DNA from 2 places in the Streptomyces sp. NPDC050842 genome. Region 1 is predicted to be linked to the other one. Evidence: riboswitches for the same ligand, from Rfam matches in the RefSeq annotation. Region 1 holds a riboswitch; the other holds the start of a gene.

Region 1 (11,592 bases):
AGTTCGGTGCTGACGCCGCGGATGATGTCGAGGAAGTACGGCTCGGCGAAGAGCCGTGCCTCGGTCTCGGGGATCACCAGGGCGACGGCGTCGGTGCGGCTGCCGGCGAGGGCGCGGGCGGCCCGGTTGGGGACGTAGCCGAGTTCGGCGACGGCCTGTTCGACGGCGGCCTTGGCCTGCTCGCTCACTTTCGGGGAGCCGTTGATGACCCGGGAGACCGTGCCGCGGCCGACTCCGGCCCGGGCCGCGACCTCCTCCAGGGTGGGCCTGCCGGTCTGCCGTCCGCTCACCGCCATGTGCCGCTTCTCCCCTCGGGCCGCCGCCCCGCCTGCGTTTCCGCGAACCTATCAGGCGGGCCGGGGGCCCCAGAGGCGTACGGGGCCGGGGCTCAGGCCTCGGTCGGGGCGAGCTCGGCCATGGCGCCCCAGCCCTGCTGCGGGACCTCGACGTTGATGATCTCGGGGGTGGTGGCGATGGCTCCGGCCATGGTGGCGAGGCCGGCGGCGAAATGGGCGGAGGAGACGTGGGCGGCGCCCGCCTCGGCGTCGGCGAACGCCTCCAGGAGGACGAAGACGTTCGGGTCGTCGACGCCGCGGGACCAGTCGAAGAAGAGGTTGCCGGGCTCCTCGCGGGTGGCGCGGGTGAAGTCGGCGACCAGGTCGAGCCAGCGGTCGGCGTGGTCGGGGCGGGCGGTGAAGCGGACGGCGATGAAGATCATGCGTCCACCCTGCGGCGGTCCCGCCCGGTCGGCCAGCCGGGCCGGTCAGGATTCCGGCAGGGCCGGAAAGTCGGGTACGGCGCGGGCGAGCGCCGCCCGCAGTTCCCCCTGCCGCCGTCCGAAGTCGGCGGTGGGGAGGGAGACGGAGAGCGCGTGGACGATGCCGTCGCCGCGCTCGGGCAGCGCCACGGCGAGGCAGGTGTAGGCGAGGTCCGCCTCGCCCACGGAGACGGCGAAGCCCTGACCGCGCACCCGGGTGGCCTCCGCCTCGAAGCGTTCGGCGCTGGTGATGGTCCGCTCGGTGAAGCGGGCCATGCCGTGGTCCGCGAGATAGCGGCGGCGCAGCGGGCGCGGGAGCGCGGCGAGGAGCGCCTTGCCGTGGGCGGTCGCGTGCGCGCGGACCTCGGGGCCGGGGGTGAAGGGGTGGGCGGTGTCGGTCACCGGGGCGGTGGTGTCGACGACGGTGATCAGTCCGTCGCGGTAGGCGGTGTGGTACGCCTCCGCTCCCGTGGCCCGCCGCAGCCGGCCGAGGAGCGCTCCGGTCCCGGCGTCGAGACCGTGGTGGCGCTGGTGGGAGCGGTGCAGGGCGGGGACGCGGGGCCCGGGCGCGTACCCCTCGCCGGTGCGGACGAGGTAGCCGCGCGCGAGCAGGGGCCCGGTGACGTGGTAGACGGTCGAGAGCGCGCAGCCGAGCCGCCGCGCCAGCGTCTTCGCCCCGACGGGCCGGTCGGCGTCGGCGACGGCGTCGAGCACGGCGAGGGCCCGGTCGACGGACTGGGGCCCGGCGCTCGAAGGTCCGGGGCTCAGCACTCCGGGGCTCAGCACTCCGGGGCTCGGGGGCCCGGGGCTCGGGGTGGCGGTGCTCGGGCTCGGCGTGACGGGCATCGTTCCAGCTTAGGGGGCGCTTTCGGCAGCCTTCGCAGTCCCCCGGAACGGTCCGGAACGGTCCGTACCGCTCCCGTCCCGCTCCGTATCCCCGCAGGTCAACCCTGCTTTATGTGCATTTGACACTCTTTCGGCGTACCGTCGTGGGGATCCCCTCATCCTCGACGCCCCGGGAGAGCGTGTGCCCCGCTCCAGGACCGACCGTGCCCCGACGCCCCGCGAGGGGCGCAGTCCGCGCCTCCGGACGGCGGCGATCGCGACGGGTGTGGTCGCCGTCGCCGCGGGCGGCCTGTACGTCGCGGGCCTTGTCACCACCGGGGACGACATATCCGCCGGCACCAGCGTCGCCGGCGTGGACGTGGGCGGCATGAGCCGCGCCGAGGCGCGGGCGAAGCTCGCGGCCGAGGCCCCGGCCGCCTGGAGCACACCGATACCGGTCAAGGTCGGCGACCGCGCGTCCACCGTCTCCCCCGCCGCCGCGGGCCTGACCGTGGACGTGGAGAAGACCGCCGACCTCGCGGCCGATCCGTCCCGCGACCCCGTGACCGTCATCGGACGGCTCTTCTCCTCCGGAGAGCGCGAGATACGGCCGGTGTTCGCCTACGACGAGGCCAAGGCGCGGGCCGCCGTGGCCGAGCTGGCCAAGAAGAACGACCGGAAGGTCCGCGAGGGCTCCGTCGCCTTCCGCGACGGCGAGGCCGTCGCGACCCGGGCGGTCACCGGCCAGAAGCTGGACACCGGGCGGGCCGCCGAGACCCTGCGCGCCGCCTACCCCGCCACTTCGGGCGCCTCGCCCGTCACCCTCCCCGTCGCCCTCACGGAACCGAAGCTGGGCGACTCCGAGGTCACCCGCTTCCTCGACACGTACGCGAAGTCCGCCGTCTCCGCCCCCGTGACGCTCACGGCCGGTGCCGAACGGCTGCGGATCTCCCCCGCCACCCTCGGCGACCACCTCTCCGTGAAGGCCGAGAACGGCACGCTCAGCGCCGCGCTCGACGCCGAGGCCCTCCTCCGCGACCCCGACGTCGCCCAGCCCCTCGCGTCCATGACGGGCGCCCCGGTCGAGGCGACCCTCGGGGTGCGGGACGGCAAGGTCGTCGTCGAGGCGGAGGGCAGGCCGGGGCAGGAGGTCACCGCGAAGGCCCTCGGCGACGCCGTGCGCCCGCTGCTCACGAAGGACGGTGCCGCGGCCCGTACGGCCCCGGTGGCCACCACGGTCACGCAGCCCGAGCTGACCGCCGACTCGCTGGCCCGCCTCGGCATCACCGAGCAGATGTCGACCTTCACGGTCGACTTCCCCACCGCGCCCTACCGGACCACGAACATCGGCCGGGCCGCCGAGCTCATCAACGGCTCCGTGGTGCAGCCCGGCGAGGTGTGGAGCTTCAATGAGACGGTCGGCGAGCGCACCCCGGACAACGGCTTCGTGGACGGCACGATGATCCTCGACGGCCAGTACCGGTCCGCACCGGGCGGCGGCGTGTCGGCCATGGCCACCACCGTCTTCAACGCGATGTTCTTCGCCGGGGTGAAGCCCGTCGAGTACGGCGCCCACTCCTTCTACATCGAGCGCTACCCGGCCGGCCGCGAGGCCACCGTCGCCTGGGGCAGCCTGGACCTGAAGTTCCGCAACGACTCGGGCAAGCCGATCTACATCAAGGCGGACGCGACGGACTCCTCGGTCACCGTGAGCTTCCTCGGGACGAAGAAGTACGACTCCGTCGAGGCGGTGGCCGGTCCGCGCACCAACGAGACGGAGCCCGCGAAGCGCGAGGGCACCGGCGAGGCCTGCATGCCGCAGGAGCCGCTCGAAGGCTTCGACATCTCCGTGGACCGCGTCTTCAAGGACGGCGGCGCCGTGGTGAAGCGCGAGACCTTCACCACGCACTACACCCCGCGTGACGAGGTCACGTGCAAGTCAACTTCTCGGCCCTGAAGGACCGAGCTTGTCGGCGCGGTCGGGAGGGTCGTGATGGCAAGTGGAGCGCGGCTGGCTGTCGCGTTGTCCTCTACGTCCGGAATCAGCGTGTGCTGGTTCTGGGGCGGTTGACCGCGCCCCGCTTCCACACAGCGTCGCCTCGGTGGGCGATGTTGCGGGAGCCGTTGTGGTCCGCGTGCATGACGGTCCCGCAGGACCGGCAGACGAACCGTGCTTGAGTCACCCTGTAACCCTCTGCCGGAACTCCGCTGCTGCGCGGCTCCGCTCCAGGGAGTCGATTCCTCCCGAGGTTGAAGCCCCGGGCTTCCCAGGCAGATGAACAGGTGAAGTCCTGGGACAGGGGCTGACGGAAGGGTGTCTTCCCCCACTGCCCGGGCATGACTCCGGAGCGGGGCCCGTCAGGGAGCGGACGGGTCCGGCCCGCCGGCCCCGGACGGGTCCGCCCCGACCCGCCGGAGGCACGCCTTGGTCCAGCTCAGCGATCCCTTGACCCAGCACGGCAATCCCTTCGGACCGCTCCTCGACGACGGCGTGCGCGCGGGCGTGTACCCCGGTGCCGTGTGGGCGGTGGGCGACGCACGTACCACCCTCTCGGCGGGGGCCGTCGGAGCGCTCGATCCCGCGCGGCCCGCCGGACCGATGCTCCGGGACTCGCTCTTCGACGTCGCGAGCCTGACCAAGATCCTCACGGTCTGGGCCGTGGTCGGCACCCTCGTCGACGCGGGGAAACTGGAACCGGACGCACCGCTCGGCGCGTACTGGCCGGAGGCCGCGGGGCGGCCCCTCGCCGGCGTCACGGCCCTGAACCTCCTCACCCACACCGCCGGGCTGCCGCTCCGCGCCAACCTGCGGCCCCTGTACGGCTCCGATCCGCAGGACGTCCGCGACGGGGTCCTCTCCGAGCCCCTGCGGCACCGGCCCGGGGAGGCCGTCGCGTACACGGACCGGGCGGCGCTGATCCTCGGCTACCTCGCCGAGCACCTGACGCGCAGGCCCCTGGCCCGGCTCGCCCAGGACCGGGTCTGGACACCGCTCGGCATGACGGAGACCCGCTACGGACCGCTGTCCGCCGAGACCCGGGAGCGCTGCGCGCCCACCGAGTACGACGAGGAGAGCGGCGCCCCGCTCCGGGGGACCGTGCACGACTTCTCGGCCCGGCTCCTCGGCGGCGCCTGCGGGATCGCCGGCGTCTTCACCACGGCGGGCGACATCGGCCTGTTCCTGCGCCACCTGCTCGTCCCGGCGCCCGGGACGTTCTCCGCCGACTGGACGGCGGCCTCGCTGCGCGTCCGCACCGGCGCGCTCACCCCGCCGCGCGGGCTCTTCTGGCACCCGGCGCCTGGCACGGAACCGGCGGACGACATCTGGGCGCACTTCGGGTTCACGGGGACGGGCATGTGGGTCTCGCCCGCGCGCGGGCGCTGGGCGGTCCTGCTCACGAACCGGCTGTACTTCACCCGGGACCCCGGACCGCTTGCCCGCGTCCGTGAGGTCTTCCGGACGCTCGCGTTCCCGGACCGGACCGGCCTCTGACCAGCACCTGAAACACACGTGCTTCCCCGGCCTGACTCTGCGATCCTCCTCACCGTCCGGTGATCGTCGACGGACTCGACACGTACACGGGGGCGGATCCATGGGTTTCACGCTGGAAGGGCCGGTTCTGGAGGGCGCGTTCGTGCGCCTGGAGCCGCTGGGGCATCAGCACGCAACAGGTCTCGCCGACGCGGCCGAGGAGAACCGGGACTCGTACGGGTTCACCTGGGTGCCGGGGCGGGAGGGATTCGGGGCGTACGTCGACACGCAGCTCGGCCGCGCCGCCGACGGCAGGCTCGCCCCGTACGCGCAGGTGGACGTGGCGACCGGGCGGGTGGTCGGCGCCACCTCCTTCTGGGACCCGCGATTCTGGCCGTCCGGTGAGCGCCTGTGCGCGATCGAGATCGGCTTCACGTGGCTCGCGGCCTCGGCCCAGGGCACGGGCGTGAACGCGGAGGCCAAGTACCTGCTCTTCCGGCACGCCTTCGAAAGCTGGGACGTGGCGCGAGTGGACCTCAAGACGGACGCGCGCAACGCCCGCTCGCGGGCTGCGATCGAGAAGGTGGGTGCCACGTTCGAGGGCGTCCTGCGGAACTGGTCCGTCTCGTGGGCCCCGGGCGAGGAGGGCCGCCTCCGTGACTCCGCCGTCTTCTCGATCGTGGCCGAGGAGTGGCCCGCGCGCCGGGCGGCTCTGGAGGAGCGTCTGGCGCGCGCCCGCGAGCGGCGCGCGGGGGCGGAGCGTGGGATGCGCCACCCCTCTGAAGCACCGCGCGGACCTGGGGTTACCATATGAGCGCCGCCTAGCTCGAAAGATAAACTTGTGACTGTCAATGACGACTCGTTCACCAGCTGGAAGAACCGCGAGGAGATCGCGGAGTCGATGATCCCGATCATCGGGAAGCTGCACCGGGAGCAGGACGTCACCGTCCTGGTCCACAGCCGCTCCCTGGTGAACAAGTCGGTGGTCAGCATCCTCAAGACCCACCGCTTCGCCCGGCAGATCGACGGCGAGGAGCTCTCGGTCACCGAGACGCTCCCGTTCCTCCAGACGCTCACGACGCTCGACCTGGGCCCGTCCCAGATCGACATCGGCATGCTGGCCGCCGAGTACAAGAACGACGACCGCGGTCTCTCCGTGGCGGACTTCACCGCCGAGGCCGTCGCCGGTGCGATCGGTGAGAACAAGATCGAGCGCCGCGACGGGCGTGACGTCGTCCTGTACGGCTTCGGCCGCATCGGCCGGCTCGTCGCCCGCCTCCTCATCGAGAAGGCCGGCTCCGGCAACGGTCTGCGCCTGCGCGCGATCGTCGTCCGCGGCGGCGGCGACCAGGACCTGGTGAAGCGCGCCTCGCTGCTGCGCCGCGACTCGATCCACGGCCAGTTCCAGGGCACGATCACGGTCGACGAGGCGAACAGCACGATCCTCGCCAACGGCAACACGATCAAGGTGATCTACGCCAACGACCCGTCCGAGGTCGACTACACGGCGTACGGCATCGAGAACGCGATCCTCATCGACAACACCGGCAAGTGGCGCGACCGCGAGGGTCTCTCCAAGCACCTGCGCCCGGGCATCGACAAGGTCGTCCTCACCGCGCCCGGCAAGGGCGACGTGCCGAACATCGTCCACGGTGTGAACCACGAGACGGTGAAGCCGGACGAGAAGATCCTGTCCTGCGCGTCCTGCACGACCAACGCGATCGTCCCGCCGCTGAAGGCGATGGACGACGAGTACGGTGTGCTCCGCGGCCACGTCGAGACGGTCCACTCGTTCACGAACGACCAGAACCTCCTCGACAACTACCACAAGGCCGACCGTCGCGGCCGCTCGGCGCCGCTGAACATGGTGATCACCGAGACCGGTGCCGCCTCGGCCGTCGCCAAGGCGCTGCCCGACCTCAAGGCCCCGATCACCGGCAGCTCCATCCGCGTGCCGGTGCCGGACGTCTCGATCGCCATCCTGAGCCTGCGCCTGGGCCGCGAGACCACCCGCGAAGAGGTCCTCGAGTACCTCCGCGACGTCTCGCTGCACTCGCCGCTGAAGCGTCAGATCGACTTCACCACGGCCCCCGACGCCGTCTCGATGGACTTCGTCGGCTCGCGCCACGCGTCCATCGTCGACGCCGGTGCGACCAAGGTCGACGGCGACAACGCGATCCTCTACCTCTGGTACGACAACGAGTTCGGCTACTCGTGCCAGGTCATCCGGGTCGTCCAGCACGTCTCCGGCGTGGAGTACCCGACCTTCCCGGCTCCGGCGGTCTGATCGCCCGGCACCGACAGCACGGCGGCGCGCCGCACTTCCCGTACGGGGGGTGCGGCGTTCCGCGCTTCCCGTACGGGGGGGTGCGGCGTTCCGCGTTTCCCGTACCAGGGGGTGCGGCGCGGCATTTCCGCCGGGCGGGTAGCATCGTGCCCGCCGCGACTGGCGAAGGTGGATCACCACCGGGGAGCGGCATCCGGTCCCGTCTTCCCGCGTGCGCGTCGACCGCCTGGGCGCCTGCGTCAGTGATGTCCCGCTGACCCAGGAGGTCTTGAGATGGAACTGCGCTACGGCATCAATCCCCAGCAGCTGGTGGCGACCGCCGTGCCGGTGGAGCCCGGGAGTCGGCCGGTGCGGGTGGTGAACGGCAGCCCGTCCTACGTCAATCTGCTGGACACGCTGAACAGTTGGCAGCTGGTCCGGGACGCGAGCCGCGCCCTGGGCGGCCGGCCGGCCGCCGCCTCGTTCAAGCACGTCTCGCCGGCCGGCGCGGCGGTGGCCGGGCCGGTCGACGAGGTGACCGCCGAGCTGTACGGCGTGGACCGCGACCGCGTCGGCGCGGTCACCAGCGCCTACCTGCGGGCGCGTGACGCCGATCCGAAGTCGTCCTACGGCGACTTCGCCGCCGTCTCGCACCCGGTCGACGCCGAACTCGCCGAGCTGCTGACCCGGGTGGTCTGCGACGGTGTGATCGCCCCGGGCTACGCTCCCGGCACCGTCGAGACCCTCAGCCGGAAGAAGAGCGGCCGCTTCCTGGTCGTGGAGGCCGACGCGACCTACACCCCGCCGGGCCAGGAGGCCCGGGAGGTGTTCGGCACGCGGCTGACCCAGCAGCGCGACGACGTGCCCCTCTCCCCCGCCCTCCTGGACGACGTCGTGTGCGGTGAGCTCACGGCCTCGGCCAGGGAGGACCTGCTGCTCGGACTCGCGGTGCTGCGCTACACCCAGTCCAACTCGGTCTGTTACGTACGCGGCGGGGCGACGCTCGGGATCGGCGCCGGGCAGCAGTCCCGGGTGGACTGCACCCGGCTGGCGGGCGCGAAGACCGACACGTGGTGGCTGCGCCGCCACCCCGCCGTCCGCGCGCTCGCCTTCCGGCCCGACATCCGTCGGCAGGACCGGATCAACTGGCAGATCCGGTTCGTCGAGGGCGACCTCACCCCGGACGAGCGCGCGCGCCTGTCCGGGGCCCTGTCCGTGCCCACCCCCGACCTCACCGACGTCCGGCGCACCGCGTGGCTCGCGGAGCTGACCGGGGTGGCGTTCGCCTCGGACGGCGCGCTGCCCTTCCGGGACAACGTCGATCACGCGCAGCGGCACGGCGTCACCGCCGTCGCCGAACCCGGCGGGTCGATGCGGTCCACCGACGTCGAGGACGCCTGTCGCGAGCACGGGATCACGCTCGCGCGCACCGGACTGAGGCTCTTCCACCACTGATCGGCGCGATGCCGGCCGAGGTAGCCCCTACGGGACCCAGTGGTTCCCGGAGGCCGTGATCATGACCTGGAGCTGGATGCTGGCCGAGAAGTAGCTGCTCGTGTCGACCGGGGTGGCCAGCATCTTGTTCCAGAGGGCGTCCAGCCAGGCCTGGCTGCCCGGGTCGGTCATGGCCGCCACGGCGAACGGCGCGAAGAAGGCGGCCTCGCTGCCCGCCGAGATCTGGGTGCCGTTGAGCTTGTAGCCGATGGCGATCTTGTTCGGGTCGCCGCCGGTCTTCGTCTTGATCCAGCTGTTGAGCTTCCGCGCGGCGGCGAGCGACGTGGCGTCCCCGCTGGTCACCGCGTCGTCCGCGATGCGCCACGGCGTACGACACGCGTTCCACCAGTACGCGCCGTCGTTCGGGTCCTCCAGGACCTGGCCGGGAGCGGGCTTGGGCGTGGTGTTCGTGTCGACGACGAAGTCGGGCAGCAGGCCGGTGCCGGACGCGTACGTCGACTGGAGCCGCGATATCTGGGTCTGGTGCGCGGTGCGCACGGCGTCCCAGGTCGTGTCGCCGGAGGCCGTACGGAAGGCGCGGAAGTGGTCGACCATCCAGTCCGAGGTACGGGAGATGTAGTAGTACTGGTCGCCGGAGCTGCTCCAGTCGCCGAGCTTCAGGAGCTTGGTCGTCGGGTTGAGCTCGTCCTTCTTGATGGCGGCGATGTGCTTGAGCGCGAGGTCCTTGTAGTCGTACGTGCCGGCGCTGCCCCACTGCTTGTCGGCGAGGAGCAGGCCGTAGGCCACGTCCATGTCGCCGTCGGTGGCGCCGTCACCGCCGTTGACGCTCTTGCAGGCCGCGTCCTGTTCGGCCGCGAGGAGGTTCGGGTTGATCGAGGACGGGTGGTCGATCTTCCACTTCACGAGACCGTCGAAGATCTTCTTCGCGTCGGGGTCGGCGCCGGCCATCGTCGCGGTGACGACCATGCCGTAGCCCTGCGCCTCGGCGACGTACGGGTGGTCGGCGTCCGGCGAGATGATCTGGTACCAGCCGTTGCCGCAGTTCTGCCGGACGAAGGCGGCCTTCCACTTGTTGTAGTACTCGACGACCTTCTGGTCGACGGTGGCCTGCGCGCCCGAGGGCTTCAGCGTTCCCGCGGTGTACGGCCTGAGGTGGCTGCCGAAGGGGACGGCCGGGCCGCCGGGGACGCCGCCGCCGGTCGGGGCGCCGTAGACCTCGAACTCCCAGAGGGAGTAGCCGTACGGCGTGCCGCGGGTGGTCCCGTGCATGCGGAGGTACCGGCCGGTGCCGGAGACGGTGAGGTCGTCGACGCCTCCGTCACCGGTCGTCGTCGCGTAGACGTCGGTCCAGGTCGAGCCGTCGGTCGAGGTCTGGATCCGGTACGCCTTGCCGTAGGCGGCCTCCCAGTTGAGCTTCACCCGGGAGACGGTGTGCGCCGCGCCGAGGTCGATTCTGACCCACTGCGGGTCGACGCCCTCCAGACTGGCCCAGCGGGTGCCGGTGTTGCCGTCCACGGCCTTGCCGGCCTCGAAGCCCGCGGCCTCGACGGACGAGGCCGTCACCGGCTTTCCGACGGAGACCAGGCTGTCGGCGGCGGCCGCCTGATCCTGCGCGCGCGGCTGCGCCTGGGGTTGTGCCTGTGCCTGCGGGATCGACACCAGGGGCAACGCCAGTAGTCCGGCGAGCCCGAGAAGCGAGACGCTTCGTCGACGCATGACAACTCCCTTTCCTTCGCGGCTCATTCGTTAGGAAGTTTTCCTAACCATTGAGCCGCGAGGGTAGAGAGGGTCGGGGATCCGCGCAAGACCCCCGACCCGTCACGTCCGCGCTACGGGACGAGCCGCAGGAGGCGGTTGGGCGAGCCGCTGCCCGGGCTGGTCACCTTGTTCGGGGTCGAGCCGTTCACCAGAGCGGTCGCGACCTGCGCCGGAGTGGCGGAGGTGTGCCCCGCGAGGTACACGGCGGCGGCGCCCGCGACGTGCGGGGTGGCCATCGAGGTGCCGGAGATGGTGTTGGTGGCCGTGTCGCTCGTGTGCCAGCCCGCCGTGATCGAGACGCCGGGGGCGAACAGGTCCAGCACCGAACCGTAGTTGGACCAGCTCGCCTTGGCGTCCGTGTTGCTCGTGGCGCCGACCGTGATGGCGGCGGCGACGCGGGCGGGGGACGTGGAGGAGGCGTTGACACCGGAGTTGCCGGCGGCGACGGCGTAGGTGACGCCGTCCGCGATGGAGTTCTTCACCGCATTGTCGAGGGCGGTGGAGGCACCGCCTCCGAGGGAGAGGTTGGCGACGGCCGGGGCCCCCGCCGTGTGGTGGGAGGTGACCCAGTCGACGCCCGCGATGACGCCGGCGGTGGTGCCGGAGCCCGCGTTGTCGAGGACCCGGACGGCGACGATCTTCGCGGCCTTGGCCACGCCGTACGTCGATCCCGCGATGGTCGTGGCGACGTGCGTGCCGTGTCCGTTGCCGTCCTGGGCGACGGTGTCGCCGTCGACCGCGTCGTACCCGTTGACGGCCCTGCCGGCGAGCTGGGCGTGCGAGATGCGGACGCCGGTGTCGATGACGTACGCGGTGACGCCGCCGCCCGCCGAGTCGGGGTAGGTGTACGTGCCGTTGAGCGGCAGGTTCGCCTGGTCGATGCGGTCCAGGCCCCAGGGGGCGTTGGTCTGCGTCGCGTCGGCGCGGAAGATCTGGTTCTGCTCGACGGAGGCGACGGCGGGGTCGGCGGCGAGGCGGCGGGCCTCCGTCGCGCCGAGGGTGGCCGTGTAGCCGTTGAGGGCGGAGCCGAAGGTCTTGCCGACCGTGCCGCCGTAACCG
Region 2 (11,592 bases), on a different contig from region 1:
CTGCCTGCTGGACGGTCTGCCCGACGACGACCTCACGGCACTGTGCGAACCACTGGGCAGACTGGGATGGGCGGAGGCCTTCCTGGGCCGCTTCATCGATGCGGAACGCCACGCCGACCGCGGCCTCGGCATCGCCCGGCGCAGCGGGCAGATCTACCTCCTGCCGCTCCTGCTGCTGTGCAAGGCACACGTAGCGATCCAGACCTGCCGACTGCAGTCGGCCTGGGAACTGGCGGACGAGGCCGAGGACATCGCCCGCGGAATCGGCAGCGGTGAACTGCTCGCCTTCGTCCTGGCCAACAAGGCCCAGGTGCGCGTCGCGGCGTCCGCGCCCGGCGATCCGGAGGCACTGGCGGCCGCGGAGGAGGCCGTTGCGACCATGGGACCGAGCGACAACTGGCGGGCCTCCATGGCCTGGTGCATGCTCGGCTACGCGGCGCTCACCGGCGGCGACCCGCACCGCGCCCGGGACGCCCTCCTCCGGGCCGGGGGAGACGACCTGCGTGGCCTGCAACCCTCGATGCGCCCGCTCCTGTCGGAACTTCTCGTCACGGCGGCCCTCTTCACAGGGGACGTCCCGTCCGCGTCCGCATGGTCCGAGCGGGCCCGCACGGAAGCGGAGCAGCTCGGCCTGCCCGTGCAACGCGCCTCCGCGATGCGGAGCGCGGCACAACTCGCACTGCACCACGGCGACGCCGGCAGGGCGGCAACGCTGCTCTCCGAGGCAGCGGCGGAATGCGCACGGTCTGGCGCGGTGTTCTGGGAGGCGCGGTCACTGCTGCTCGCGGCCCCGGCCATGACGGCCGCCGGGTTCGGAGCGCGTGGCGCGGCCATGTGGAAGCAGGGGCACCGGCTCGCCACCCGTGGAGGCGCGGGCCTGCTGGTCGGCCTGGCGGAGATGACGCGGCCGTCCGTACCCCGCACGTCCTCCACCGCCCCGCCGTGGCTGGCCTCCCTGACGGCACGCGAGCGGGAGATCGCCGAACTGGTGGCCGAGGGCCTCACCAACCAGGCGGTCGCCACCAGGCTCTACCTCAGTCCGCGTACCGTCGAGACCCACCTCTCCCGGGTGTTCCGTAAGACCGACGTCGCCACACGTGCGGGTCTCGCCGCCCTCATGGCCCGTTCCTGACATCTTGATCGAGAATCGTCTATCAGCAGCTTTGTCGTTTCGTGCAGCCATCCCCACAACGACCGGCCGCCACCATCAGCTTGGAAAGGACTCTGCGTCTGCTGGTATGCACGGTGGAACGGCGACCGCGCTGGCCCGTGCATGGCCCGGATCTTCTCTATGAAGTGAGATATCGGAGTCAAGTGAACTCTGCAATCACCCGACTTCGGTAGCCGTTTCGAGACCAGGGCAACGGTGCCTGACCGGCCGTTTGCGCAGGTCAGGCACCGTGCTCAACTTCTTAGAAGAAGCCGAGCTTTTTGGGGGAATAGCTGACTAGTAAGTTCTTCGTCCACTGGTAGTGATCCAGCATCATCTTGTGGTTCTCGCGGCCGATGCCCGACTGCTTCGTTCCTCCAAATGCAGCGTGGGCCGGGTACGCGTGGTAGCAGTTCGTCCAGACTCGGCCTGCCTGGATCGCGCGGCCCGCGCGGTAGGCCGTGTTCGTGTCGCGGGTCCAGACGCCCGCGCCGAGGCCGTAGAGCGTGTCGTTGGCCGTGCGGATCGCGTCGTCGAAGTCGGTGAAGGACGTCACCGCCACCACCGGGCCGAAGATCTCCTCCTGGAAGATCCGCATGCGGTTGTCGCCCTCGAAGATCGTGGGCTGGACGTAATAGCCGCCCGCCAAGTCCCCGTCGTACGTGATGAGCTGGCCGCCCGTCAGGATCTTCGCGCCCTCCTGCTGGCCGATCTCCAGGTACGAGAGGATCTTCCGGAGCTGCTCGGCTGAGGCCTGGGCGCCGATCATCGTCGACGTGTCCAAGGGGTGGCCGGGGACGATCCGCTCCGTACGGGCGATCGCCGCTTCCAGGAAGTCGCTGTAGTGGCCGCGCTGGACGAGGGCGCGTGACGGGCAGGTGCAGACCTCCCCCTGGTTCAGGGCGAACATCGTGAAGCCTTCGAGGGCCTTGTCGCGGAAGTCGTCGTCCGCCGCCCACACGTCGTCGAAGAAGATGTTCGGGGACTTGCCGCCGAGTTCGAGGGTGACCGGCTTGAGGTTCGCTGAGGCGTACCCCATGATCAGGCGGCCCGTCGCCGTCTCGCCGGTGAAGGCGATCTTCGCCACCCGCGGCGAGGACGCGAGCGGTTTGCCGGCCTCCTCGCCGAAGCCGTTGACGATGTTCAGGACGCCGGGCGGCAGCAGGTCCGCGACCAGGCTCAGCCAGAAGTGCACGGAGGCCGGGGTCTGTTCGGCGGGCTTGAGGATCACCGCGTTGCCGGCGGCCAGCGCGGGCGCCAGCTTCCAGACCGCCATCAGGATAGGGAAGTTCCACGGGATGATCTGTGCGACGACGCCCAGCGGTTCGTGGAAGTGGTACGCGACGGTGTCGTCGTCGATCTCGCTCAGCGAACCCTCCTGGGCCCGCAACACCCCCGCGAAGTAGCGGAAGTGGTCGATGGCGAGCGGGATGTCGGCGGCGAGGGTCTCCCGGACGGGCTTGCCGTTGTCCCAGCTTTCCGCGACCGCGAGCGCCTCCAGGTTGCTCTCCATGCGGTCCGCGATCCGCAGCAGGACCGTCGCGCGCTCGGCCGGGGCCGTCCTGCCCCACGCCGGAGCCGCCGCGTGCGCCGCGTCGAGGGCGCGTTCCACGTCCTCGGCCGTGCCGCGGGCGACCTCGGTGAAGGCGCGGCCGTCGACCGGGCTCGGGTTCTCGAAGTAGCGGCCGCGCGCCGGGGCGACGTACTCGCCGCCGATCCAGTGGTCGTAGCGGTCCGCGTACGACATGATCGCGCCCTCGGTGCCGGGTGCGGCGTAACGGGTCATCGGCATGGCCTCCCTCGGCGCGCCGGCCGTCCCTGGCCGGCACTCATCGCCGAGTCTGCGCGGCTGTACGTTGCAACCCCGTTGCAGTGGCAGTCAGTTCCGCTTCAAGGGAGTCGAGCCTCGCCCTTACGGGCGGGAGTTGCGGCGCCGGTACCGCCGCGCACAGGGCCCGCCAGGCCACCACGTCGTCCTCGCCCCATGTGCTGTACGCCCAGTCCGCGAGGAGTCCGGGGTCGCCCCGGTCCACCAGCGCGGCCCGGAGCCGGTCCGCGAGCCGCTCGCGCAGCCGGACCACCCCCGGGGCGAGCGAGGCCGGAAGGAGCGGGCCCGCGTACTCGCCGGCCGCAGCCGAGACGGCACCGGAGGCGAGCCGCCGGTCGACCGTCGCGAAGTCCGCGTCGACGGCTCCCGCCAGCCGGTACGGGCGCGAGCGCAGCACGTCGGGCCCGAGGAGAGTGCGGAGCCGGGACAGCTCCGCCCGCAGCGTCACCGGGGTGACCGACTCGTCCTCGTACAGCAGCGTCAGGAGCTCGTCGCCGCCCACCCCTTCCGGGCGGTGTGCCAGGACCACCAGGATCTCGCTGTGCCGGCGGGACAGGCGTACGCGCCGCCCGTTCGCTGTAAGCACCGCTTCGTCGCGGCCCAGCGCGCAGAGCCTGAACCCGCCCGGCCGGGCCGGCGGACCGAGCAGGGCGAGCTGGGACTCGGCCGCCCGCGCCACCGCCTGCACGAATCCGAGGCTGTGCGGGTGCGCGAGGCGCTCCCCACCCGTGATGTCCACCGCGCCGATCACCCGGCCGGACAGCGGATCGTGCACGGGAGCGGCGGCGCACGTCCAGGCCCGCACACGCCGCCGGAAGTGCTCGTCGGTGACGACCTGTACCGGCCGGTCGACGGCGATCGCGGTCCCGGGCGCGTTCGTCCCGGCCGCCGACTCCGACCAGCGGGCCCCGGCCACGAAGTTCATCGCCCGGGCCTTGCGCAGCGTGCCCGGATGGCCTTCCACCCAGAGCATCCGCCCTGCCGCGTCGCAGACGGCCAGCAGATGCTCCCCGTCCGTCGCGTACGTCCCCATCAACTCCCGGATCACCGGCATCGCCGCCGAGAGGGGATGGCCGTCCCGGTGCCCCGCCAACGCGTCCTCGTCCAGTTCGATCCGCGCGGCTCCTTCCTGGCACACCCTGGCCCGCACGGAACGCCGCCACGAGGCGGCCACCAGCGGCCGCACCGCCGGACCGGTCGGCCTGTCAGCTGCGCCCGTCGTCCCGTCGCTCGGACCGTCGGCCCCGTCGTCCGGACCCCTCGCCCCGGTACCGGGACCTCCTGACCCGCCCATCCACGCATCGCTCAACTCGGCCTCCCCGTCGAGGTCGCCCTGCACGTCCGGCTCATCGTCGTGCGCGCGCGGGCCGCCGACAAGCGCTCCGGCACCGCGGCATATGCGCCCTGTCCGGGACCGGCCCCCGGCTCCTGGCGCGGAGCACGTAGAGTGGGCCCGGGCCGTGACTGGCGCTTGAGGTGGATCACCACCGGGGAGCGGCCCGGGCGGAGCGCACCGAGCGGTGCGACCGTGCCGATGCCGTGCGCCTGGGCGAACCACCGGTCAGACACGACGCCCAGGAGTTGCCATGTCCACCAGCACCGCCACCCTCATGGACGGCACCGCCCTCGCCCGCCGTACGGTCGAGGAGACCGCCGCGCGCGCCGCCGAGGTCACCCGCCGCACCGGTGTCACGCCGTGCCTCGCCACCGTCCTGGTCGGCGCCGACCCCGCCTCCGTGACGTACGTGAAGATGAAGCAGAACCGCTGCGCGAAGGCCGGAATCCGCTCCAAGCACGTCGAGCTGCCCGCCACCACGACGACCGAGGAGCTCGTCGCCGCGATCACCGCGCTGTCCGAGGACCCCGAGGTCCACGGCATCCTGTTCCAGCACCCGGTCGGCCCGCACATCGACGAGCGCGCCGCCTTCGAGGCCATCGCCCCGGAGAAGGACGTCGACGGCGTCACCATGGCCTCCTTCGCCGCCATGGGCTTCGGACTCCCCGGCTTCGTCTCCTGCACGCCCGGCGGCATCATGCGCCTCCTCGACGCGTACGACGTCGACCCGAGCGGCAAGCGGGCCGTGGTCGTCGGGCGCAGCGCGATCCTCGGCAAGCCGGCCGGTCTCCTCCTCCTCGGCCGCGACGCCACCGTCACCTACTGCCACTCCCGCACCAAGGACCTCTCCTCCGTCATACGGGAGGCCGACATCCTGGTGGCGGCCGTCGGCAAGCCGAACTTCATCAAGGGCGAGGACATCAAGCCCGGCGCCGTCGTCGTCGACGCCGGCTACAACCCGGGCAACATCGGCGACGTCGACTTCGCGTCCGCCGCCGAGCGCGCCTCCCTCATCACTCCGGTCCCCGGTGGCGTCGGTCCCATGACCATCGCCGTGCTGCTCGCGCAGACGGTCGAGGGCGCGGAGCGCCAGCTCGGTCTGTAGGGCACTCATGACGGGGCGTCGGCGGGACGGTGACCGGGGGAGGAGAGGTGCGTTCCGGCCATGGTCGGACAAGGCGTGGTCGGCGATGGTCACGATTCTGTACAGGCCGTGCTCAACGGCCCCGGATCACTCGCCTCATGGAGGCCGACAAGCAACCCTGGTGTCTGTGCCGCACCAGCCGACCGCCACTCCGCCGCCGGACCGCCGACCGGCTGAGTCCCCCTCAGCCGAGCCCCGTCCCACCGAGCCCCGTTCCGCCGAGCCTGGTTCCGCCGAGCCCCGTTCCGCTGAACTCCGTTCCGCCGAGTCACAGTCCACCGAGGCTCACTCCGCCGAGCGGCTCGCCGCTGTGGGGTGGCCGCGTGTCGTACGCCTCGGGGCACCCCGGCCGGGGCCGGCCGCGCGGCGCGCCCGCTGGTTCGGCGTGCCGCTCGTACCGCTGGTCCTGGCAGCCCTGGTCGTGGGCGGGTTCGTGGCCGTCGGCGGCGGAGAGGACTTCGAAGGGCCGGGAGCCGACGGGCGACCGGGCGGCGGCCCGGTGGCCGTACCGTCCCCGGTCGTCACTGCGGAGGACGGCGGCCCGACGTCTGTCCCGACGGCTGGCGCGCCGTCGTCCGGCGAACCCACGGCAGGAGCGCCGGGCGCGTCCACCACCGGCGTGCCCGCCACGGGCGGCCCCGTGGCCGACACGCCGACGCACGCGGCGCCCGAGGAGCGGCTCGCCCCGCCCGGGAAGAGTGCCGCCCCGCAGCCCTCCCGTACCGCCAGCACCGCTCCCGCGACGACCCGGCCGGCCCCTTCCACGGCCCCGACGGCGACACGTCCTCCCGCCAGGCCCGTCTCCTTCGAGGCGCTGCGCGTCGGCGACTGCTTCGACATCGACCGCGCCACGCCGGGCACCGCCGTCCGCCGCGACTGCGACACGCCGCACGACGCCGAGCTCGTCGCCCGGCCACGCCTGACCGGCACCTACGCCGACGACCAGAAGGTACGCGAGGCAGCCACGGAACTCTGCCGCGCACCCCTCCGCGCCAAGGCCGCTCTACAGCCGCTCGGCACGCGCTGGACCACCTTCGTCCAGTACCCCTACCGCACCAGCTACCTCCTCGGCTCCGACGCCGTCGCCTGCAGCCTGGCCGCCCCGTCCGCCACCGGCGGGAAGATCACCGGCCTCCTCCGGTAGCGCCGGCGGCGCCTCCCGCTCCCGTGGCGTCGGACGCGAGAGCGGCCGTGGCCGCAGCCGTGGCCAGGGCCGACGCCGGATCGCGGTCCGCCGGGCCCGCGGGGGACCAGCGGCCACCGGCCTTGCGGTACGGCCACCAGCGGCCGTCCGCTCCGAGCCGCAACTGTGCCTCCGCGCCCACCACCGTCCAGCGCGCGCCGGCCGTCCGCCGCAGCACCGGCCGCTCGTCGCCCTCCCAGGCCTCCGCGAGCCGCGCCGCCGCCCGGGCGAGGGTGTCGGCGTCGGGCGTCCACTCCTCCTCCAGTACGGCCAGGGCGGCGGCGCCGCCGAAGCGCCACGCGCGCGTGGCCGCGTCCAGATCCGCCCGCGACCTGCCCGAACCGTCGGCGAGCCGCGCCGTGATCCAGGCGGCGGACGAGCCCGCGGCGAGACGCACCGCGTCCTGAGAGGCCGTCAGCGGCGGCTCCACGAGCTCGGGCCCGCCGCTGCCCCCGAGGGCCGCGACGAGCATCCGGTGCGCGCGAGCCGCCGCGTCCGTCGCGAGGAACTCCAGTGCCGCGGGATCGACCCCCGGCTCCGGATCCGTCTCCGTGTCGAGGGAGAGCGGTTCGCCCGGCCCCGAGAGGGCCCCGGGCGGGGCGGGCAGCGGCGGCAGGATGTCCCGGGCCGCGTACGCCTCGGCCGCCGACACGCCCGGCATGCCCCCGGCTCCCTCCACCGCGGGCCCGTCCCCGGCCCCGTCCTGCCCGTCGCGCTCCGAGGGCGCCGCGGCCCGTCGTGCGCTGCGCGCCTGGAGCTGGTCGAGGAGGGTCCGCTCCCCGCGCCCCCGCATCAGCAGCAGGACGAACGGGTCCTCGTCGAGCAGCCGCGCCACCTGGTAGCAGAGCGCCGACGTGTGCGGGCAGTGGTCCCACGCCTCGCACCCGCACTCCGGCTCGAGATCGCCGATCCCCGGGAGCAGGTCGAGCCCCGTGACCGCCGCGTCCTCCACCAAGTGCGGAGGCATCTCACGGTCGAGGAGCGCCGCGATGTGCCCCGCGCTGTCCACGGCCAGATCGAGCAGCCGCTCCCACTCCTCCTCGGAGAACTCCCGCACCAGCACGTCGCTGCGGTGCGCCGTGCCGTCGCGGTCCTTGACGATCGCCGTGATCCGGCCGGGGCGCACCGACACGGCTCCGACCGCCCCCGCGCGCGCGTGCCGGCGCCCGGCCTTGAGTTGTTGGCCGTCGAGCGCCGTGTCCTCCAGCGCCTTGAGCCACGCCAGGCCCCACCAGGTCCGGGCGAACGCCGCGCCCTTCGCGGGCGGCAGCGCCTCGAACGTCCGCTCGTCGCCCCCGTGTCCCTGCCCCTGCCTGGGGCCGACCCCGTGTCCGTACCCGCTCATCGTCCGTCCCCTCGCAGTCGTACGAGCTCCGCCAGTTCCGCGTCGGTCAGTTCGGTCAGTTCCGGCGGCGTGTCCCCGCCCGTCCCGAGAACGGCGTCCGCCAGTTCCCGTTTGCGGTCGAGCATGGCGGCGATCCGGTCCTCGATCGTGCCTTCGGCGATCAGCCGGTGCACCTGTACCGGGCGGTCCTGCCCGATCCGGTACGCGCGGTCGGTGGCCTGGGCCTCCACGGCCGGGTTCCACCAGCGGTCGTAGTGCACGACGTGCTCGGCCCGGGTGAGGTTGAGCCCGGTCCCGGCGGCCTTCAGCGAGAGGAGGAAGACGGGGACGTCCCCGTCCTGGAACCGTGCCACCATCGCCTCGCGCTCGGCGACGGGCGTGCCGCCGTGCAGGAACTGCGTCCGCACGCCCCGCGCCGCGAGATGCGTCTCCAGGAGCCGGGCCATCCCCACGTACTGGGTGAAGACCAGGGTGCTCGCGCCCTCGGCGAGGATCGTGTCGAGGAGTTCGTCGAGCAGCTCCAGCTTGCCCGAGCGGCCCTCGATCCTCGGCCGGTCCTCCTTGAGGTACTGGGCGGGATGGTTGCAGATCTGCTTGAGCCCGGTCAGGAGCTTCACGACGAGCCCGCGGCGCGCCATGCCCTCGGCGACGGCGATCGACTCCAGGGTCTCGCGCACCACCGCCTCGTACAGACCGGCCTGTTCGGGTGTCAGGGAGACGGTCCGGTCGGTCTCCGTCTTCGGCGGCAGTTCGGGCGCGATGCCCGGGTCCGACTTCCGGCGGCGCAGCAGGAACGGGCGGACCAGCGCGCCGAGCCGCTCGGCGGCGGCCGGGTCCCCGCCGCCCTCGACGGCGGCGGCGAAGCGCGTACGGAAGGCCCCGAGGCTGCCGAGCAGGCCAGGGGTCGTCCAGTCGAGGATCGCCCACAGCTCGGAGAGGTTGTTCTCCACCGGGGTGCCGGACAGCGCCACGCGCGCGCGTGCCCCGATCGTCCGCAGCGCACGCGCGGTCGCCGAGTACGGGTTCTTGACGTGCTGCGCCTCGTCCGCGACGAGGAGTCCCCAGCTGCGCGCGGCGAGCCGCTCAGTGTCGAGCCGCATCGTGCCGTACGTGGTGAGGACGAAGCCGTCGTCGGCGACGCCCTCCAGGTCGCGCGCGGCGCCGTGGAAGCGGCGGACCGGCGTCCCGGGAGCGAACTTCTCGATCTCCCGCTGCCAGTTGCCCATGAGCGAGGTCGGGCAGACGACCAGCGTGGGTCCTGCGGAGGCCGAGTCGGTCTGCCGGTGCAGATGGAGCGCGATGACGGTGATCGTCTTGCCGAGGCCCATGTCGTCGGCGAGGCAGCCACCGAGGCCGAGTGAGGTCATCCGGTGGAGCCAGTCGAGCCCGCGCACCTGGTAGTCGCGCAGGGTCGCGGCGAGCGCGGCGGGCTGCGCGATCTCCGGGCGGCCGCCCTCGGGGTCGGCGAGCCGCTCCCGCAACCGCTCCAGCCAGCCGGACGCCGCCACCTCGACGGGGCGGCCGTCCACCACGGTCGTGCCGGTGAGGACGGCCGAAAGGGCCTCCACCGGAGTGAACTTGCGGTCCTGCTGAGCTCGGGCCCGGAGCACCTCGGCCGGGTCGACGAGGACCCAGCGGTCCCGCAGGCGGACGAGGGGCCGCCCCGCCTCGGCGAGCCGGTCGAGCTCGCCCCGGGTCAGCTCGTGCCCGCCCACGGCGAAGCGCCAGTTGAAGGCGAGCAGGGCGTCGGCGGAGAGGAAGGACGGGAGCGAGGCGCGGGACGGGTCGCCCGCCTCGTCCGGCGTGCCGCGGCCTTCGTCCGGCGCGGCGAGGCTGTCGTCGGGCGTGGCGCGGCCTGCGTGCGGAGCGTCGTTGACTCCGTACCGCGCGCCGCTCTGTTCGTCCTCCGCGGCCGAAGGGCCGATCACCGCGCGGGCGGTGAGCCGGTCGGCGAGTTCACGCGGCCAGTGGACCTGGACGCCGGTCGCCGCGAGGGCCCGGGCAGCCGGGCCCAAGAGCTCCGCGACCTCCTCGTCGGCGAGTTCGACGGTGTCGGGTACGGCCGCCGTGAGGAGCGGGGTCAGGGGCGGCCAGGCGCGGGAGGCGCGCCGGAGCGCGAGGAGCGCGTCCATCCGCGCCCGGGGGCCGAACGCGCCGGCCGTCGTGCCGGAACCCGCCCACACCTCCGCCGCGTCCGCGACCAGCGTCGGGTCGGCGACGCCGTGCAGCTGGAGGACCGCGCGGAAAGCGGGCGCCTCGTCGGCCTCGGCGGTGAAGCCGGGGAGTTCGAGGCGGAGCGACAGCCGGACGCCCGCGTCGTGACCCGCCGCCACGTCGGCGGCCCAGGCTCGCTGTTCGGGGATCGACTGCGGCGCTTCGGCCGCGAAGGCGGCGCCGCCGGCCGCGAGGGACGCCGCCGGGGTCCGCGGGAGCGTGTCCGCGACCGCGTCGGCGAACGCGCGGAGCAGCGCCTCGGGTTCGGGCAGGAGCAGAGGCTCGTCGGGGGAGAGGGGTACGGCGTGGGCGCTCGGCGGCATCGAGGCGGCGAGGGTGCGCAGCCGCGCCAGCTCCTCCGGGCCGAGCGGCCCGGCCCGCCAAGCATCGTGGTCGCCGGGAGTGAGACCGGGTAGCAACAGTCCGCGTGCGACGAGGTCCAGTGCGAGGAGGGACGCGGCGCCCCAGAACGCGGCGGCGGGCGAGGCGGAGTCCGTGAACCGGGCACGGGCGAGCAGCGGAAGGGCGTCCCGTACGGGGACGGCATGCGCGGGGACGGTCACGGCCTTGAGGCTTTCGCCGTCGACGATCGTGAGCTCGGTGTTCGCGGGAACGCCGTCCGGCAGGGCGTCCCCCTCCGGAGAGCAGAAGGCGACGCGTCCCGCGCGGGGCGGGTCGGCGGGGAGAAAGACGGCGGAGTGGAGGGTGAGTTCGCGGGCGGAATCATCGGGTCCGTACGACAGCGACAACGCATTCCTCAAATTTGACTACCTGGAGACCGAGCGGCCGAGGATACCTCAGGTGATCGATTCGACGCGCACGAAGCCCACGTGACCCGCGCCACAGTCGAGATCGCTTCTCGTGGGGTGGGGTTCACCCCACCCCCGCACCCCGGCGCGCCCCCTGTCGAGGCCGGGTGGTGACGCCATGGCCCCGGACGATCACCCATCCGTAGTTTCAGTGGAGGCGCCCACCGTTCGCACACCGATCCGAGATCCGATCGCGACCCGACCCACAGAAACAGGAGCCCCGCCATGTCCCAGGCCACCGTCCTGCCCCCGGCGCCCGCCCCCGCCGAGGCTCCCGCCCGCGCCAGGGGCGGCAGCGAGTTCAGCCCGCTCCTGCGGACGGTCAGGGAACAGGGCCTCCTGGAACACCGCCCCGGCTGGTACGCCCGCGGGATCGTCGTCAACCTCCTCGGCATCGCCGCCGTCCTGACCGGACTCGCCCTGATCGGCCCTTCCTGGTGGGCGCTCCCGCTCGCCGTCCCCCTCGCCCTGCTCTCCGCGCGGGCCGCCTTCGTCGGCCACGACGCCGGCCACGCCCAGATCACCGCCGACCGCGGGGCGAGCCGGATCATCCAGCTCGTGCACGCCAACCTTCTCCTCGGCA

What was found. A riboswitch is a leader RNA that binds a small molecule or an ion and turns the genes downstream of it on or off. The one in region 1 is predicted to bind ZMP and ZTP.
Region 2: it holds a riboswitch for ZMP and ZTP, as region 1 does, so the genes downstream of both, ACIBG6_RS06775 (bifunctional 5,10-methylenetetrahydrofolate dehydrogenase/5,10-methenyltetrahydrofolate cyclohydrolase) here and ACIBG6_RS02730 (phosphoribosylaminoimidazolecarboxamide formyltransferase) in region 1, are expected to answer to the same signal.

The regions. Positions count from the first base shown of each region.
Region 1 covers NZ_JBITGA010000001.1:605,840-617,431, reverse strand. The annotation lists gene ACIBG6_RS02770 (LacI family DNA-binding transcriptional regulator) at 1-296, opposite strand, end outside; gene ACIBG6_RS02765 (putative quinol monooxygenase) at 389-718, opposite strand; gene ACIBG6_RS02760 (IclR family transcriptional regulator) at 764-1,603, opposite strand; gene ACIBG6_RS02755 (VanW family protein) at 1,785-3,539, shown strand; gene ACIBG6_RS02750 (zinc ribbon domain-containing protein) at 3,625-3,921, opposite strand; gene ACIBG6_RS02745 (serine hydrolase domain-containing protein) at 4,008-5,075, shown strand; gene ACIBG6_RS02740 (GNAT family N-acetyltransferase) at 5,176-5,868, shown strand; gene ACIBG6_RS02735 (glyceraldehyde-3-phosphate dehydrogenase) at 5,896-7,341, shown strand; ZMP/ZTP riboswitch at 7,487-7,580, shown strand; gene ACIBG6_RS02730 (phosphoribosylaminoimidazolecarboxamide formyltransferase) at 7,615-8,775, shown strand; gene ACIBG6_RS02725 (glycosyl hydrolase family 8) at 8,803-10,491, opposite strand; gene ACIBG6_RS02720 (S8 family peptidase) at 10,605-11,592, opposite strand, start outside.
Region 2 covers NZ_JBITGA010000002.1:315,993-327,584, reverse strand. The annotation lists gene ACIBG6_RS06790 (AAA family ATPase) at 1-1,132, shown strand, start outside; gene ACIBG6_RS06785 (aldehyde dehydrogenase family protein) at 1,413-2,936, opposite strand; gene ACIBG6_RS06780 (GAF domain-containing protein) at 2,980-4,272, opposite strand; ZMP/ZTP riboswitch at 4,429-4,536, shown strand; gene ACIBG6_RS06775 (bifunctional 5,10-methylenetetrahydrofolate dehydrogenase/5,10-methenyltetrahydrofolate cyclohydrolase) at 4,565-5,419, shown strand; gene ACIBG6_RS06770 (hypothetical protein) at 5,769-6,602, shown strand; gene ACIBG6_RS06765 (SWF or SNF family helicase) at 6,583-7,986, opposite strand; gene ACIBG6_RS06760 (DEAD/DEAH box helicase) at 7,983-10,949, opposite strand; gene ACIBG6_RS06755 (fatty acid desaturase family protein) at 11,235-11,592, shown strand, end outside.